Regions from separate parts of the Lentzea sp. NPDC102401 genome, predicted to be linked through region 2. Evidence: riboswitches for the same ligand, from Rfam matches in the RefSeq annotation. Region 2 holds a riboswitch; each other region holds the start of a gene.
The links. A riboswitch is a leader RNA that binds a small molecule or an ion and turns the genes downstream of it on or off. The one in region 2 is predicted to bind cobalamin.
Positions count from the first base shown of each region.

Region 1 (5,167 bases), on a different contig from region 2:
GGACTCGCAGATCGGCTCGCCGAACGGCACCAGGTCGTGCTGGCGCAGGGTGCGGCCGGAGCCCACCACGTCGGCGATCAGGTCGGCCACGCCCAGCTGGATCGAGATCTCCACGGCGCCGTCGAGCCGGATCACCTTCGCGGTGATGCCGCGGGCCTTCAGGTCGCGGCCCACCAGCCTCGGGTACGCGGTGGCGAGGCGCTTGCCTTCGAGGTCGGAGACCTTCCAGTCGGTGCCGCGAGGCCCCGCGTAGCGGAAGGTCGACGAGCCGAAGCCCAGCGCCAGCAGCTCCTCGACGGAGTTGCCGTTGTCGTCGGCACCCGAGTCGGCGGCCAGGTCGCGGCCGGTGATGCCGAGGTCCAGGTCGCCGGACGCCACGTAGATCGCGATGTCCTTGGGGCGCAGGAAGAAGAACTCGACCTCGTTGTTGTTGTCGAGCACGGTCAGGTCGCGCGGCTCGTGCCTCTGCCGGTAGCCGGCCTCGGTGAGCATGGCGGAGGCGCGTTCAGCGAGCGCGCCCTTGTTCGGGACTGCAACGCGCAGCATGTGAGAAGTCTTCCGTCAGAGGTACTTGTAGACGTCTTCGAGGGTGAGCCCACGGCCCAGCATGAGCACCTGGAGGCGGTAGAGCAGCTGCGAGATCTCTTCGGAGAGCTTCTCGTCGGACTCGTACTCGGCGGCGATCCAGACCTCGCCCGCCTCCTCCAGGACCTTCTTGCCCTGCGCATGGACCCCGGCCTCGAGCGCAGCAACGGTGCCGGAACCCTCCGGCTTGGTGGCGGCTCGTTCGGTCAGTTCAGCGAACAGGGAATCGAAGGTCTTCACGGCACGACATCCTCCCATCCCGGCGACCCCCGTCCACACCGCGGTCGCATCTGTCCCAGGCCGTGGACGCGATCTGTCCTGCATGGACACCCGGTAGCGTGAACTTCTGTGTCTGAGTTCGCCGAGGTCCTCGAAGCACTCCGCCGCGTGCGCGGAATCAACCCGTTCTTCGCGCTCGACGTCGGCCGCCCGGACGAGTCCTGGCTGCCGGGAACGGCGCTGCTGGAGGGCCCGGCGCTCAGGACCACGATCGACGCCATCGCGATCCGGTACAAAGCGGAAGAACCACGCGTAGCGGCCAGCCTGTTCTTCCTCAGCTACACGGCGCGGCTGCTCAGCCCGCTCACGGCCGCGGGCATCCCGATCGACGTCCGCCCGGAGAACCTCTGGTGGCAGCACCACCCGGCGAACGGCCTGAGCGTCCGCATCGACCAGCCACGACTGGGCCCGGAGGCCGCCCAAGCGCTCGCACCGGTGGTGGAGGCGATCCAGGACGTGACCCCGGTGGCGCGTGGATTGTTGTGGGGCAACGCCATGTCGAACATCGCGGGCGCGCTCAAAATGGTTGTGCGCGCACGCATGCTCACCGCCGAGGAAGCGGAAGAACGCGGCGAACGGCTCATGAGCGCCCCGCCGTTCGAACAGGCGGGGGAATTTCTGACTTTTCCCGGAGAGGTCTCGTTCCGGCGTCGGTCGTGTTGTCTCTACTACCGCGTCGCCGCAGGTGGGAAGTGTGGTGACTGTCCACTCGTGAAGTGAGGAACGCAACAACTCTTATGGCCGGTTGTGCTTAACGGGCCGATCAACTTACGGTGCACGCGCCGCAGTGACGGGAAGCCGGTGAAAATCCGGCGCGGTCCTCGCCACTGTGACCGGGAAGCGATCCCCGCCGAGCACGTCACTGGCCCTCGCGAGAGGGCTGGGAAGACGCGGGGGCAGCGTTGATCCGGGAGTCAGGAGACCGGCTGCGGCGCCGCAAGGAGAGTTGACCTTCCACGAGGTATGGAGGAGCCCGTCATGACGAGCCCCGCAGCAAGCCTGTCCGCCGTCCGCGTGCCCAAATGGGCCTTCGCCGTCTCAGTGCTCGGCCTGATCGTCACCTACCTGGTCCTGCAGGAGAACGGCCTCGCGCTCGGCGCGGGTTCCGAGTTGCTGCACGAGTTCTTCCACGACGGGCGCCACGCGCTCGGCGTGCCCTGCCACTAGATCCCCCGATCCCAGGCAGGGAAGACATGACGACGACGTACAAGTCCCTTGCGCTGCGCGGAGTCGCGGCCGGCGGTGTCGCCGGTGTCGCCTCCGCGCTCGTGCAGCTCCTGGTGACCGAGATCCCGATTCGCGCCGCGCTCGCGGTCGAGGAGGCCCGGGAACCCGCCGGTGAGGCCGGCCACCCGCACGGCGGCGAGGAAGAGCTGGTCAGCCGCGGCGCGCAGATCGCGGGCGGCATGCTCGGCGTGGTGATCGTCGGCATCGCGGTGGGCCTGGTGTTCGCCACGGCCTACGCGCTGTCGAAGCGCTGGTTCACCGGCAGCACGCCGTTCAGCCGCAGCTTCGCGTTCGGTGCCGCGGTGTTCGGTGCCGTGGCATTGCTGCCGTGGCTCAAGTACCCGGCCAACCCGCCCGCCGTGGGCGACCCGGAGACGGTGAACTACCGGACCGCGCTCTACCTCGGTGTGGTGGTGGCCGGTCTGGTGATCGTGTGGGCCGCGAGCTGGCTCGCCGAACAGCTGCGCGCGCAGTCGCAGCCGGTGCGGACCACGGCCGTGCTGCTCGCGGTGGCCGCGGCCGTCGCGGTGGTGCTGCTGGCGTTCCCCGCGCCGCCGGACACGATCCCCGCGGACATGCCGGTGAACGTGCTGTGGCAGTTCCGCCTCAGTTCGCTCGCCCAGCTCGCCACGCTCTACGTCGGCATCGGCGTGGTGTTCGGCCTGCTGATCGACCCGGCCGCGCGCAGGGCCAAGGCCCCTGAGAAGGCCGCTGTCGCCTGATGGTGTGGGGTGGCCACGCGGCCACCCCACACCCGTCTAAAGAGACTTCAGGACCTCGGCGTCCACGCCGACCAGCGAGTCGCGGAAGATCCGCCGCTCCCCCGCCGCCACCTCGACGTCGCACGGCACGACCAGCACGGTGCACCCGGCCGCCACCGCCGCGGCCACTCCGGTGGGCGAGTCCTCGATCGCCACGCACCGCGCCGCGTCCACTCCCAGCAGCCGTGCCGCCTTCAGGTACGGCTCGGGCAGCGGCTTGTTCAGCCCGTCCACCTCGTCGCCGCACACGGTGACGTCGAACAGGTCCCGCCCGATCGTGTCCAGCGCGACCTCGGTCAGCGAGCGCTCGGTCGACGTCACGAGAGCCATCGGCACGCCCGACGCGCGCACCGCCCGCAGGGCCTCGGCTGCGCCCGGACGCCACGGCAGGCCCGCGCGGAACACCTCTTCGGTGCGGCGGGAGATCCAGGCGGCGCCGTCGGCCATGTCGGCCTCGGTGGGCTCGATGCCGACGTCGGCGAACAGCAGGCGCATCGTCGTCGGTACGTTGCTACCGACCATGCGTTCGCGGGTGTCCGGGGAGAGCACGCCGCCCAGCTTCTCCGCGTACTCGTAGAGCGGGATGTCCCACAGCTTCTCGGAGTCCAGCAGCGTGCCGTCCATGTCCCATAGGACACCGTGAAGATCAGACACAGCCAGGTCAGACATTGAAGTACTTCGCCTCCGGATGGTGCGCCACGAAGGCGTCGGTGGACTGTTCCGGGTGGAGCTGAAGTTCCTCGGACAGCGAGACCCCGATGCGCGACGGATCGAGTAGCTCGACGACGCGCTTGCGGTCTTCCATCCCGGGGCAGGCGCCGTAGCCGCGCGCCGCTGTGGCCGAGTGTGAAGTACTCCTCGGCGGCGACGGTGCCGCCGGTGGGCCGGACGAGTTCCTCGCGGACTCGCTCGTGCCAGTACTCGGCCAGCGCTTCGGTGAGCTGGACCCCCAGTCCGTGGACTTCCAGGTGCTCACGATACGCGTTCTCGCCGAACAGTTCGTTCGCGTGGCCGGCGATCGGCGGGCCTGTCGTCACGAGACGGAACGCGATGACGTCGACCTCGCCGGACTCCTTCGGGCGCCAGAAGTCGGACAGGCACGACCTCCGATCCCTTCTCCGGCGCGGAAAAGTGAACCGGAAGCGCTCAGCGGACGAGCTGGCGGGTTCTTCCAGAACGACTAGATCGTCGCCGTCGGAGACGCACGGAAGTAGCCGCGGACGACGGCGGCGTGGGCAAGAACACCTTCCGCGGCAAGGCGTTCCATCCGGTAGCGCAGGCGTGGGCGGCCCTCGGTCGCGACCGGGTCCTCGTAGGCCGGGCCGCTGCCGCGCACGCCCTTGAGGCCCCACTGGGCCAACGTCGCACGCTCGTCCAGCGACGCCGAGCAGTCCGCGACCGGGATGCCCTTCACGACCCGGCTGCCCAGAACGGCAGGGCCGGGATCGGGTTTCCGACAGCCACGTCGGAGCGACCGGTCACGACTTCTTCCTCCACCGCAACGGCTTTGCGGCCGCGGCGATGCGCGGGGAACGTTCGCGACGGGCCTTGCGTTCCGCGGCCTTCTCCCGCATCTCGGCGTCCAGCACAGGAGCCTCGCCGCGCTTGGCGGCCATGATCGAGTCCTTCAGACGCAGGCCCTCGAAGGCGTCGCGGGCGTAGCGGGCGTCGCCGAAGTACATCTCCGTCAGGTCGTTCAGCACCTGACGGGGCGGCCAAGCTCAGTCCGAAGGAGACGTTCGACAGGCCCAGAGTCGTTCACACGTCCGGAAAACGACGCTTGAGCTCACGGATCGTCTCGACGGCGTCGCGGCGCACCTCCTCCTGGCCGGTGGAGATCGGGAACGTCAGGCAGTCGACGATGATGTCGCCGACGCGCATGCCCCAGTCGGTCGTCAGGTCCTCCCAGGTGGCGACGCGAACCTTCCACTCGGCCGTGCGGGCCTGGCCCTCGTCGTCGATGCACAGCGCCACGACCGCCGCGCCGCGCTCCGAGACGAGCCGCATGATCTTCCGGAACCGGGATTCGGGACCGTCGCCGTCCTCGTAGTTCACCGAGTTGACGACACCGCGGCCGCCAAGGCACTCCAGACCGGCCTGGAGAACCCTGAGCTCGGTGGGGTCGAGCACGATCGGCAACGTGATCGGGACGTACCGGCCCTCGGCGGTCGTCGCGCGCTCGGCGGTCGTCGCGCGCTCGGCGCCGAGCACGAACCGGGAGGTCGCGGACTTGCCGAACTCGTTCGCGACCTCCCGCGCCGCGTTCGGACAGGTGGAGGATCTGGTCCGGAATGTCGTGCTCGGCCAGGTTCGCG
Region 1 covers NZ_JBIWKS010000002.1:804,378-809,544, reverse strand. Annotated here, with positions in the region: gene hisG (ATP phosphoribosyltransferase) at 1-546, opposite strand, end outside; gene ACIRG5_RS09275 (phosphoribosyl-ATP diphosphatase) at 562-825, opposite strand; gene ACIRG5_RS09270 ((2Fe-2S)-binding protein) at 934-1,584, shown strand; cobalamin riboswitch at 1,655-1,789, shown strand; gene ACIRG5_RS09265 (CbtB-domain containing protein) at 1,843-2,031, shown strand; gene ACIRG5_RS09260 (CbtA family protein) at 2,058-2,813, shown strand; gene ACIRG5_RS09255 (HAD family hydrolase) at 2,850-3,476, opposite strand; partial or broken gene ACIRG5_RS09250 (vitamin B12 dependent-methionine synthase activation domain-containing protein) at 3,514-4,994, opposite strand.
Region 1: linked by a shared signal. The riboswitch ahead of ACIRG5_RS09265 (CbtB-domain containing protein) and the one ahead of ACIRG5_RS00700 (ribonucleoside-diphosphate reductase subunit alpha) in region 2 are both predicted to bind cobalamin.

Region 2 (5,167 bases):
CACCTGCGGCTCGATGCACTCGAAGCAGCCGGCGATCGAGGCGATCGTCGCGGTCGGCGCGATCGCGATCAGCAGCGAGTTCCGCAGGCCGTGCTCGCTGACGCGTTCACGCAGAGCACTCCAGCGCTCGGTCTGCGTGGGCGTGACGCCCCACAGGTCGGGCTGCAGATCTCCCTTGGCTGCACGGGTTTCCCGGAACGCCGGGTGCGCACCCGCGGACGAGGCGAGCTCCGCCGACGACTCCAGCGCCGTCAGGTAGATCTCCTCGGCGATGCGCGTCGACAGCTCGCGGGCCTGCGGCGAGTCGAAAGGCAGGCGCAGCTTGAAGAACACGTCCTGCAGACCCATGACACCGAGACCCACCGGGCGCCAGCGCGGGTTGGACCGCGCCGCCTGCTCGGTCGGGTAGTAGTTGATGTCGATCACGCGGTCGAGGAACACGACGGCCGTGCGAACCGTGGAACGCAGGCGCTCCCAGTCGACGGAACCGGCGGTGTCATCGACATGGGCACCGAGGTTGACCGAGCCGAGGTTGCAGACCGCGGTCTCCTCGTCGCTGGTGACCTCCAGGATCTCCGTGCAGAGGTTGGACAGGTGCACCACGTTCGACGGCGACGCGGTCTGGTTGCACGTGCGGTTCGCGGTGTCCTTGAACGTCATCCAGCCGTTGCCGGTCTGGGCGAGCGTGCGGATCATCCGTCCATAAAGGTCACGAGCCTTGACCGTGCGGACGGCGCGGCCGGCCTCCTCGGCGCCGCGGTAGGCGCGGTCGAACTCGTCGCCCCACAGGTCGACCAGCTCGGGGATCTCGTCCGGGTCGAACAGCGACCAGTCCGCGTCCGCCTCGACGCGGCGCATGAACTCGTCGGGGATCCAGTTCGCCAGGTTGAGGTTGTGCGTGCGGCGCGCGTCCTCACCGGTGTTGTCGCGCAGCTCCAGGAACTCCTCGATGTCCGGGTGCCACGTCTCCAGGTACACGCAGGCGGCGCCCTTGCGCCGGCCGCCCTGGTTGACCGCGGAGACCGACGCGTCGAGCGTGCGCAGCCACGGCACGATGCCGTTGGAGTGGCCGTTCGTGCCGCGGATCAGCGCACCGCGCGAACGGACCCTCGACCACTGCACGCCGATGCCGCCGGCGAACTTCGACAGCCTGGCGATCTGCTTGTAGCGGTCGTAGATCGACTCGAGCTCGTCGCGCGGTGAGTCCAGCAGGTAGCACGACGACATCTGGGTGTGCTGGGTGCCGGAGTTGAACAGCGTCGGCGAGCTGGGCAGGTAGGCCAGCGACGACATCAGCCGGTAGAAGTCGATCGCCTCGGTCGCCGTCTGCGAGAGACCGCACGCGACGCGCAGCAGCCAGTACTGCGGCTGCTCGATCACCGAACGCTTCGCGGGGTGGCGCAGCAGGTAGCGGTCGTAGACCGTGCGCAGGCCGAAGTACTCGAACCGCCGGTCGCCTTCGAGGTCGATCGCGTCGTCGAGCTTGCGGGCGTTGGCGGCCACGAACTGCGCGGTCGCGTCGCCGATCAGGCCTTCGGCGTGGCCGAGCGCGATGCTCTGGCTGAAGGACATCACGCCCTGGCGGCGCACTTCCTTCTCGATGAACGCCGCGAGCAGACCGGCGGCGAGCTTGGAGTACTCGGGCTCCTCCGACACGAGCGCGGCTGCCGTCTGGATCGACAGCCGGTCCAGTTCCTCGGTGGTGGCGCCGTCGTAGAGACCGCTGATCGTCTTGGTGGCGACCCGCAACGGGTCGACGTCGTGCAGACCGACCGTGCAGCGCTCCACCGCGCGCACGATCTTGTTCAGGTCAACGGGTTCCAATGAACCGTTGCGTTTCTTGACGCGCATAGTGGTGGTGACCGTGTCGACCGCCGTCACTAGCTCTCTCCTCGCGAGCTCGGGTGGCCACGGGGACAGCGAGGAGTGAACGGGCGCGCGCGACCGCCACGTCCTCCCGCCCTCCCTCGGGGCCGCGGACACCCGCACGCAGGCACGTGCGGGGCGCTGGCAGGTCTTCGGACTCGTGGGCGAGCCTGTCGCCAGGCGCCTACCGGCCGTCGCTTCCCAGACATCGCGATGTCCAGTGCTTTCTGACGGCTTTCGTTCCCACTCACCGCTGCGGGGCAGTCCCGGACTCACACCGGGTTCCCTCTTGCGACGACCGATCTGGAGGATCGGCCGAACCAGCTTCGGAGCACAATACATGGGCGCGGTCGAGCCACGAGCAACTACATCTAGTGGGCGTGTCGCTCAGTTGGCCCAGAGGACGTCGGTCAGGGCGCGCAGGCTGTTGTGGATGTGGAACGACATCGCCAGCGCGGCCCTGTCCTCCTCCCCGTCCGCGATCGCCTGACAGATCACGCCGTACTCCTGCATGGTCACCGCCAGGCGTTCCGGCGAGCGGCGGGCCGCCTGCCGCAGCCGTCGCAGCTGTCCACGCAACGCGCCGAGCGCCTCGCCGAGGTAGGGGTTGCCGGCCGCCTCGTCGATCAACGCGTCCAGCCGCTCGATCAACTCCTCGGGGTCGCCGCCGGCGAACTCGGCGTGCAGGTGCGCGAACCGGGAGCGGTCGTGGGCGCGAGCGCACATCTTGACCGCGTACGTCTCCAACGCCTCCCGCATCTGGAACAAGTGCCTCACGTCGTTCAGCGCCACCTCGGCGACGAACGCGCCGCGCCCCGGCGTGATCCGCACGAGGTTCTCCCGCGCGAGTCGCTGGATCGCCTCCCTGAGGGGCGTGCGGGAGACACCGAGCCGTTCGGCGAGACGCACCTCGTTCAGGTGCGCACCCGGCGCCAGATCCCACGCCACGATCTCGTCGCGCAGCTGTTCATAGGCTTTGAGACTTTGACTCACGATCCCTGTATACACGGCGAATACACGGCTCACCATATATCGCTTGCGGCCAGATCCGGGGAGCTCCACACTGGGCCGCCGATACCGGGGCTGAACGGGTGGTTCATGTTCGATGTGATCATTGCCGGATGCGGTCCGACCGGCGCGATGCTGGCCGCTGAACTGCGGCTGCACGACGTGCAGGTGCTCGTTCTCGAAAAGGAACCGGAGCCCTCGTCGTCGTTCGTGCGCATTGTCAGTCTGCACATTCGCAGTCTGGAAATCCTGGTGATGCGCGGACTGCTGGACCGCTTTCTGGAACGCGGCAGGCAGCGCCCGGTCGGCGGAGCCTTCGGCGCCATCCCCACACCCACGCCCGACGGCCTGGACTCCACGTTCACCACCATGCTCGGCATCAAGCAGCCGACCGCCGAGCAGTTGCTCGCCGACCACGCGATCGCACTGGGCGCCGAGGTCCGGCGCGGTGCCGCGGTGATCGGGTTCGAGCAGGACGACGAGGGCGTGACCGTCGCACTGGCCGATGGCGAGCGGCTCCGGTCGCGGTACCTGGTCGGCTGCGACGGGGCCCGCAGCACGGTGCGCAAACTTCTCGGCGTCGGATTCCCAGGTGAGCCCTCGCGGCACGACACGCTGATGGGCGAGATGAAGTTCGGCGCACCGGAGGACGAGATCGCCGCCAAGATGGCGGAGATCCGCGAAACCAGCAAGGTGTTCCACCTCGGACATTTCGGGGACGGGATTTATCGCGTTGTGGTCCCCTGCTCGGAAGCCACCGAGGATCGCGCGGAACCGCCGACCATCGATGATTTCCGGCGGGAACTGCGCGCCGTCGCCGGAACCGATTTCGGCGCGCACTCCCCGGGCTGGTTGTCCCGTTTCGGTGATTCCACCCGATTGGTCGAGCACTACCGGATCGGGCGGGTGCTGCTCGCCGGCGACGCGGCGCACATCCACCCGCCCGCCGGTGGCCAGGGCCTGAACCTGGGTGTGCAGGACGCGGTCAACCTCGGCTGGAAGCTGGCCGCGCAGATCCGCGGCTGGGCGCCGGAGACGTTGCTGGACAGCTACCACGCCGAACGTCATCCGGTCGCCGCCGACGTCCTGGACAACACCCGCGCCCAGGTCCAGCTGTCGTCTCCCGAACCGGGCGCGCAGGCCGTGCGCAGGCTGCTCACCGAACTGATGGACATCAACGAGGTGAACCGGCGGCTGATCGAGAAGATCACCGCGATCGGCATCCGCTACGACTTCGGCGAGGGCCCCGACCTGCTCGGCCGCCGGCTGCCCGACACCGACCTGGCCCAGGGCCGCCTCTACGACCGGATGGGCCAGGGGCGAGGTCTCCTGCTCGACCGCACCGGACGTCTGGCCGTCGAGGGCTGGTCGGACCGAGTGGATCTCCTCACGGATCCCGTTGCGGCACTGGACGTTCCGGCCGTCCTGCTGCGTCCGGACGGGCACGTCGCCTGGATCGGCGAGGACCAGCAGGACCTGAACGACCACCTCGTCCGCTGGTTCGGCAAGCCGTTCACCGCCTCCTGACGAGCCGTCAGCGCGCGAACTTCTCGATGGCGGCCGCAGTGACCGGGGTGAAGAAGTTGACGAGGTTGCCGTCGGGGTCGCGGAACAGCAACGAGCGGTTGCCCCAGGGCATCGTGGTGGGTTCGGTGACGACGTCCTCCACGAAGCTCGTCAGGTTCTCACGCACGGCGTCCACGTCGTCGACGAGGAACTCGATGATGACGCTGCGGTTCGCGCCCGGCTCCGCCGATCCGGGCGCGAACAGGCCGACGGTGCGGGTGCTGCCGATCGCGAGGGTGCCCGAACGGGTGCTGAGCTCGGCGAAGTCGTCGCTCGCCCAGTTCGCCCGCAGGCCCGTGGCGCGCTCGTAGAAGCCGACGAGCCGGGTGACGTCGCCGGTGATGACACGGATCGAGATGAAGTCCATGACTGCACGCTAGAAGCGATACCGGACAGAATCCGCCCGGTATCTGCGGAATACTTTCGGGCATGCCCAGGCCCACCGCCCGCGTCCTCACCCTGCTGGAACTCCTGCAGTCGGGAGGCGTCCGGACCGTCGCCGAACTCGCCGACCGGCTCGGCGTGGACGAGCGCACCGTGCGCCGGTACGTCGAGCACCTCGTCGATCTCGACGTGCCCGTCGAGTCGGTGCGCGGCCGTTACGGCGGCTACCGCCTCGCTTCCGGCTACCGCATGCCACCGCTGATGCTGAACGACGACGAAGCGCTCGCCGTGCTGCTCGGCCTGGTCGCGGGGCGCCGATCCGGTTTGACGACGGCCACGAACA
Region 2 covers NZ_JBIWKS010000001.1:136,896-142,062, forward strand. Annotated here, with positions in the region: gene ACIRG5_RS00700 (ribonucleoside-diphosphate reductase subunit alpha) at 1-1,881, opposite strand, end outside; cobalamin riboswitch at 1,992-2,206, opposite strand; gene ACIRG5_RS00705 (GntR family transcriptional regulator) at 2,254-2,859, opposite strand; gene ACIRG5_RS00710 (FAD-dependent monooxygenase) at 2,965-4,401, shown strand; gene ACIRG5_RS00715 (VOC family protein) at 4,409-4,807, opposite strand; gene ACIRG5_RS00720 (helix-turn-helix transcriptional regulator) at 4,870-5,167, shown strand, end outside.

Region 3 (5,167 bases), on a different contig from region 2:
AAGACGGTCGACTCGACCGTCGAGGCCAACCAGCTCGACGTGCCGCGCCAGTTCCTCGCGGACGCCTCCGGTCGCGTGACCTTCACGCCGACCGCCGGTGCCACCGTGCCGCTGCGCCTGTCGGTCTACTCGGCGCCGAAGCCGGTCGCGGACATCAAGACCGCGTCCAGCCTCAAGTTCTCGGGCAACAGCAAGCAGGCCGTCCTGAACGTGTCCGGCAAGGGCATCGACCAGGGCACCGGCTCGCAGGCCTACCGCTCGCTGATCAGCGTTCTCGAGCTGCAGGCCCAGTCGCCGAAGCTGCGCGACTGCAAGCGCAACGTCACCGAGAACTGCGCGCTCAACGAGACCGCCAAGGGCGGCGACCTCCGCTACGTCGGCGCGGCCTCCACGGCCCCGCTGGCCAAGGCGCAGGGCAAGCCTGAGGAGGCGCTGCTCGCGTTCGGTGTCGCGACCTGGGGCAACTGGTACAACCTGGGCAAGAACACCATCCCGTTCGTCGACATCGACACCAACGGTGACGGCACGGCGGACTTCGAGGTGTTCGCGACCCGTCTGACCGACACCGACCTGCTGGTCGCGTCCACCGTGGACCTGAAGACGGGCGAGACCGTCGACATCCAGGGCGTGAACGGCCTGTTCGGCGACGTCGACGCGAACGTCCAGGACACCAACGTCGTCGTCCTGCCGGTGCTGCTGAGCGCACTGGGCATCGACGCGACGAAGGACACGGCTCGCCTCTCGTACGTCGTGGGCGTCGGTGGCTACTACGCCGCGCCGGGCAACGCGAACAAGCTCGTCGACGTCATCGACCGCAACCTGTCCTACGACCCGCTCAAGCCGGGTCTGTGGGCGCAGGGCGGCGGCGACGCGGCGCTCTCGTACCTCGCGAAGCCGGGCACCGCGCTCGTCGTCAACAAGAACGAGGCCTCGCTGAAGGCCGACAAGTCCGACGGGCTGCTGGTCCTCAACCACCACAACGCCAACGGTGACCGCGCGTCGGTCGTCCTGGTGAAGTCGAGTGGCCGGGGCGGCGCCTACTAGATCGGATGTTTCACGAGAGGCCCGGTTCCTCGTTGGGAACCGGGCCTCTCGGCACGTCACGGCCAGGAACTGCCTGCCGTCACCCCTTGACGCGACCCCGTTCCTGCGGTCGAGTGACACTCGAAAGTGGGATATGGGCCGTGTGGGTGTCCCGCAGTACGGGAGATAACACCCCGATGGGGTGTCCGGCATGCGGCGGGCGGCCTGGATGCCGGTAGCCTTTCGCGAAGGAAAGTAGTCCCACCAATTGGGGACTGACACCTGGGAGGTGTGTGGATGCGGCTCGCAGTGATCCCAGGAGACGGGATCGGGCCCGAGGTCATCGCTGAGGCCCTGAAGGTCCTCGGAGAGGTCGTTCCGGCGGCCGAGATCACTCGCTACGACCTCGGCGCGGCGCGCTGGCACGCCACGGGAGAGTTGTTGCCCGAGTCGGTGCTGGGAGAGCTTCGCCAGCACGACGCGATCCTGCTCGGCGCGGTGGGCGACCCGTCGGTGCCGAGCGGAATTCTGGAGCGGGGCCTGCTTCTGAGGCTGCGCTTCGAACTCGACCACCACGTGAACCTCCGCCCGGCTCGTCTCTACCCCGGTGTCCGCAGCCCGCTCGCGGACCCGCCGGAGATCGACATGGTGGTGGTCCGCGAGGGCACGGAAGGCCCGTACGCGGGCAACGGCGGCCTGCTCCGCAAGGACACGCCGCACGAGATCGCCACCGAGGTCTCGCTGAACACCTCGTTCGGCGTCGAGCGCGTGGTTCGGGACGCCTTCGCGCGTGCGTCGAACCGTCAGCGCCGGCACCTGACCTTGGTGCACAAGACGAACGTCCTCACGCACGCCGGCTCGTTGTGGTCGCGCGTCGTGGAGGAGGTCTCGCTGCAGCACCCGGACGTCACCGTGGCCTACCAGCACGTGGACGCGGCGACCATTCACATGGTCACCGACCCGGGCCGTTACGACGTGATCGTCACCGACAACCTGTTCGGCGACATCCTGACCGACCTCGCCGCCGCCGTCACGGGTGGCATCGGCCTGGCCGCGTCGGGAAACATGGACGTGACCCGCCGCAACCCGTCGATGTTCGAGCCGGTGCACGGTTCGGCGCCGGACATCGCGGGCCAGGGCATCGCGGACCCGACGGCCGCCGTGCTGTCGGTCGCGCTGCTGCTCGACCACCTCGGCGAGCACGAGTCGGCCCGCCGGATCGAGGCCTCCGTGGCCTTTGATCTCGCTACCAGGGACCACCAGTCGCCTGGGGCCACCTACGCCATCGGCGACCGTCTCGCGGCACTCGTGTCGTCGAACGTCCGCACTGGCTGAGGTTCATCCGCTTGACGTTTTGAAGCCCCGGCCGGATCTTCCGGCCGGGGCTTCGGCGTTTCCGCGCGTCGGTCAGAGCTGGCCGTTGGCCTCACGCCACGCGCGCTCCTTCTTGATCCACTCGTTGTCCTGCGGGAACTCGTCGATCGTCGGCACGCGCCGGATCTCGGTCTTGAACCCCGGGCCGATCAGCGGCATGCGCTTGGCCCACTCGATCGCCTCCTCCTTCGAGGACACGTTGAGCAGGTAGAAGCCGTTGAACAGCTCCTTGGTCTCGCCGTACGGGCCGTCCGTGACGACCGGCGGTTCGGCGGAGTAGTCGACGACGACGCCCTCGGACGGTTCGGAGAGACCCTCGGCGGCCAGCAGCACACCGGCGCGGATCAGTTCCTCGTTGAACGCGCCGACGATCTCCAGCATCTTGTCGAAGTCGAACTCGCCCATGTTCGCGTAGGCCTCGTCGGTGGCGCGCATGATCAGCATGTACTTCACGGTGGATCTCCTCGCTCGGTGTCTTCCTCGGTGACGTCCACAGGTCGAACGGGCCGCGGACCGGATCGACATCACACCCGGAGAATTTTCGAACTTTCTGTTTTCGCAGGTAGGGTCGGGTCAGTCGTGCGTGGGGGAAGACCGGTCGAAGTCCGGCGCTGACCCGCAACGGTAGGTCCCACCTGGGACGAGCCCGAACACCCGCTCACGGTGCCCGAGAACTTCCGACTCCGCCGTGGACTGCGGGAAGGACCCAGTGCTCTCCAAGATCAGCACGCTCGTCGGCGTGCTCGCCGTCAGCCTCGTCGCGGGCGTCGCGCTCGGCCCGGTCTCCGTTCCGTTCGACCTCACGCTCGAACTGCTGTGGGCGGCGCTGACCGGTGGCACGATCCCCGCCGATCTCGCCGGGCAGTACCACATCGTCTGGGACATCCGGCTTCCCCGCGTGCTGCTGGCCGCGGTCGTGGGAGCGGGTCTGAGCACCGTCGGCGTCGCGATCCAGGCGATGGTGCGCAACGCGTTGGCAGACCCGTACGTGCTCGGCATCTCGTCGGGCGCGAGCGTGGGGGCGACGGCCGTGGCGACGCTCGGAATCCTGTCCGGCCTCGGCGTCTACGCGTTGTCGGTGGGGGCGTTCCTGACCGGTCTCGGCGCCACGGCCCTGGTCTACATCACCGCGCGCACGAGCCGAGGGCTCACACCGTTGCGGCTGGTGCTGACCGGGACTGCGCTCGCGTACGGGTTCTCCGCCGTGGCGATGCTGCTGGTGTTCCAGGCGCCGCGCGGTGAGGCGGCGCGGGCCGCGATGTTCTGGTTGCTCGGCAGCCTCGGCGGGGCGAACTGGCAGTCGCTGCCCGTCGCCGCCGTCGTGACCGCGGCCGGAATCGTCTACCTGGCGACCAAGGCGCGGCAGCTCAACGCGCTGGCGATGGGCGACGAGACCGCGACCACGCTCGGCGTCGCGGTCGACCGGTTCCGCACGCACCTGTTCATCGTCACCGCCGCCATGACCGGCGTGCTGGTGGCGGTCAGCGGTGCCGTCGGGTTCGTCGGGCTGATGCTGCCGCACCTGACGCGCATGGTCGTCGGCGCCGATCACCGCAAGGTCCTGGCCCTCGCACCGCTGGCCGGAGCGTCGTTCCTGGTCTGGGTCGACGTGGCCGCGCGGATGCTCGCGGCGCCGGAGGAACTGCCGCTGGGCGTCATCACGGCCGCACTCGGCGTGCCGTGCTTCATCTTCCTGATGCGCCGCAGGTCCTACGTCTTCGGAGGCCGCTGATGCGCGTCGAGCTGCACGACGTCACCGTCCGGAACATCATCTCCGGCATTTCGCTGACCGCCTCTGGTGAGGTCGTCGGCATCGTCGGCCCCAACGGCAGCGGCAAGTCGACGACCTTGCGCTGCGTGTACCGGGCGCTCAAGCCCGACGCCGGCACCGTCCTGCTCGACGGCGAGAACGTCCACAAACGACACGACGTCGCCCGCCACCTAGCCGCACTGACCCAGGAGTCGCAGGTCGAGTTCGACTTCACGGTCGCCGAGGTCGTGGAGATGGGCAGGCTGCCGCACGACCGCGATCCCGCGCGTGATTCCCGGGTGGTTTCCGAGGCACTGTCCACCGTGGACGTTTCGCATCTCGCTTCGCGCAGCTTCCTCAGTCTGTCCGGTGGGGAGCGTCAGCGCGTTCTCATCGCTCGCGCGATCGCCCAGGAGCCGCGCGTGCTCGTGCTGGACGAGCCCACCAACCACCTCGACATCCGGCATCAGCTCGACGTGTTGAGGCTCACGCGTGGGCTGGGCGTCACGGTTCTGACGGTTCTGCACGATCTGAACCTCGCCGCTTCCTTCTGCGATCGGCTGTACGTGCTGGACGAAGGACGGATCGTCGCGTCGGGCACGCCTGTGGACGTTCTCGTACCTGAACTGATCGCCAAGGTTTTCCACGTCACCGCGCACGTCGTGCGGCATCCGACCACGGGAGTTCCCCAGCTCCTGTTCGACCAGGAGGTCACCCCTTGAGAACTGTTGTGTGCGCGGCTGTGCTGTTGATCTCCGGCTGCGGCGCCACGGTCGCCCAGGACACCTCCGCGTCCGACCCGGTGACCGTCACGAACTGCGGTCAGCAGGTCACGTTCGACAGGATTCCGTCCAAAGTGGTCACCAACGACACCGGCATCACCGAGTTGATGTTCGCGCTGGGGTTGAAGGACCGGATGGCGGGTTACGTCGTGTCCGGTGTCGACACCGTCGACGTGCGGACCTCGCCGTGGAAGGCCGAGTTCGGCAGCGTGAAACACCTGTCCGACAAGATCTCCAA
Region 3 covers NZ_JBIWKS010000004.1:704,043-709,209, reverse strand. Annotated here, with positions in the region: gene ACIRG5_RS18520 (S8 family peptidase) at 1-1,044, shown strand, start outside; gene ACIRG5_RS18515 (3-isopropylmalate dehydrogenase) at 1,321-2,358, shown strand; gene ACIRG5_RS18510 (YciI family protein) at 2,431-2,850, opposite strand; cobalamin riboswitch at 2,955-3,074, shown strand; gene ACIRG5_RS18505 (FecCD family ABC transporter permease) at 3,107-4,129, shown strand; gene ACIRG5_RS18500 (ABC transporter ATP-binding protein) at 4,129-4,869, shown strand; gene ACIRG5_RS18495 (ABC transporter substrate-binding protein) at 4,866-5,167, shown strand, end outside.
Region 3: linked by a shared signal. The riboswitch ahead of ACIRG5_RS18505 (FecCD family ABC transporter permease) and the one ahead of ACIRG5_RS00700 (ribonucleoside-diphosphate reductase subunit alpha) in region 2 are both predicted to bind cobalamin.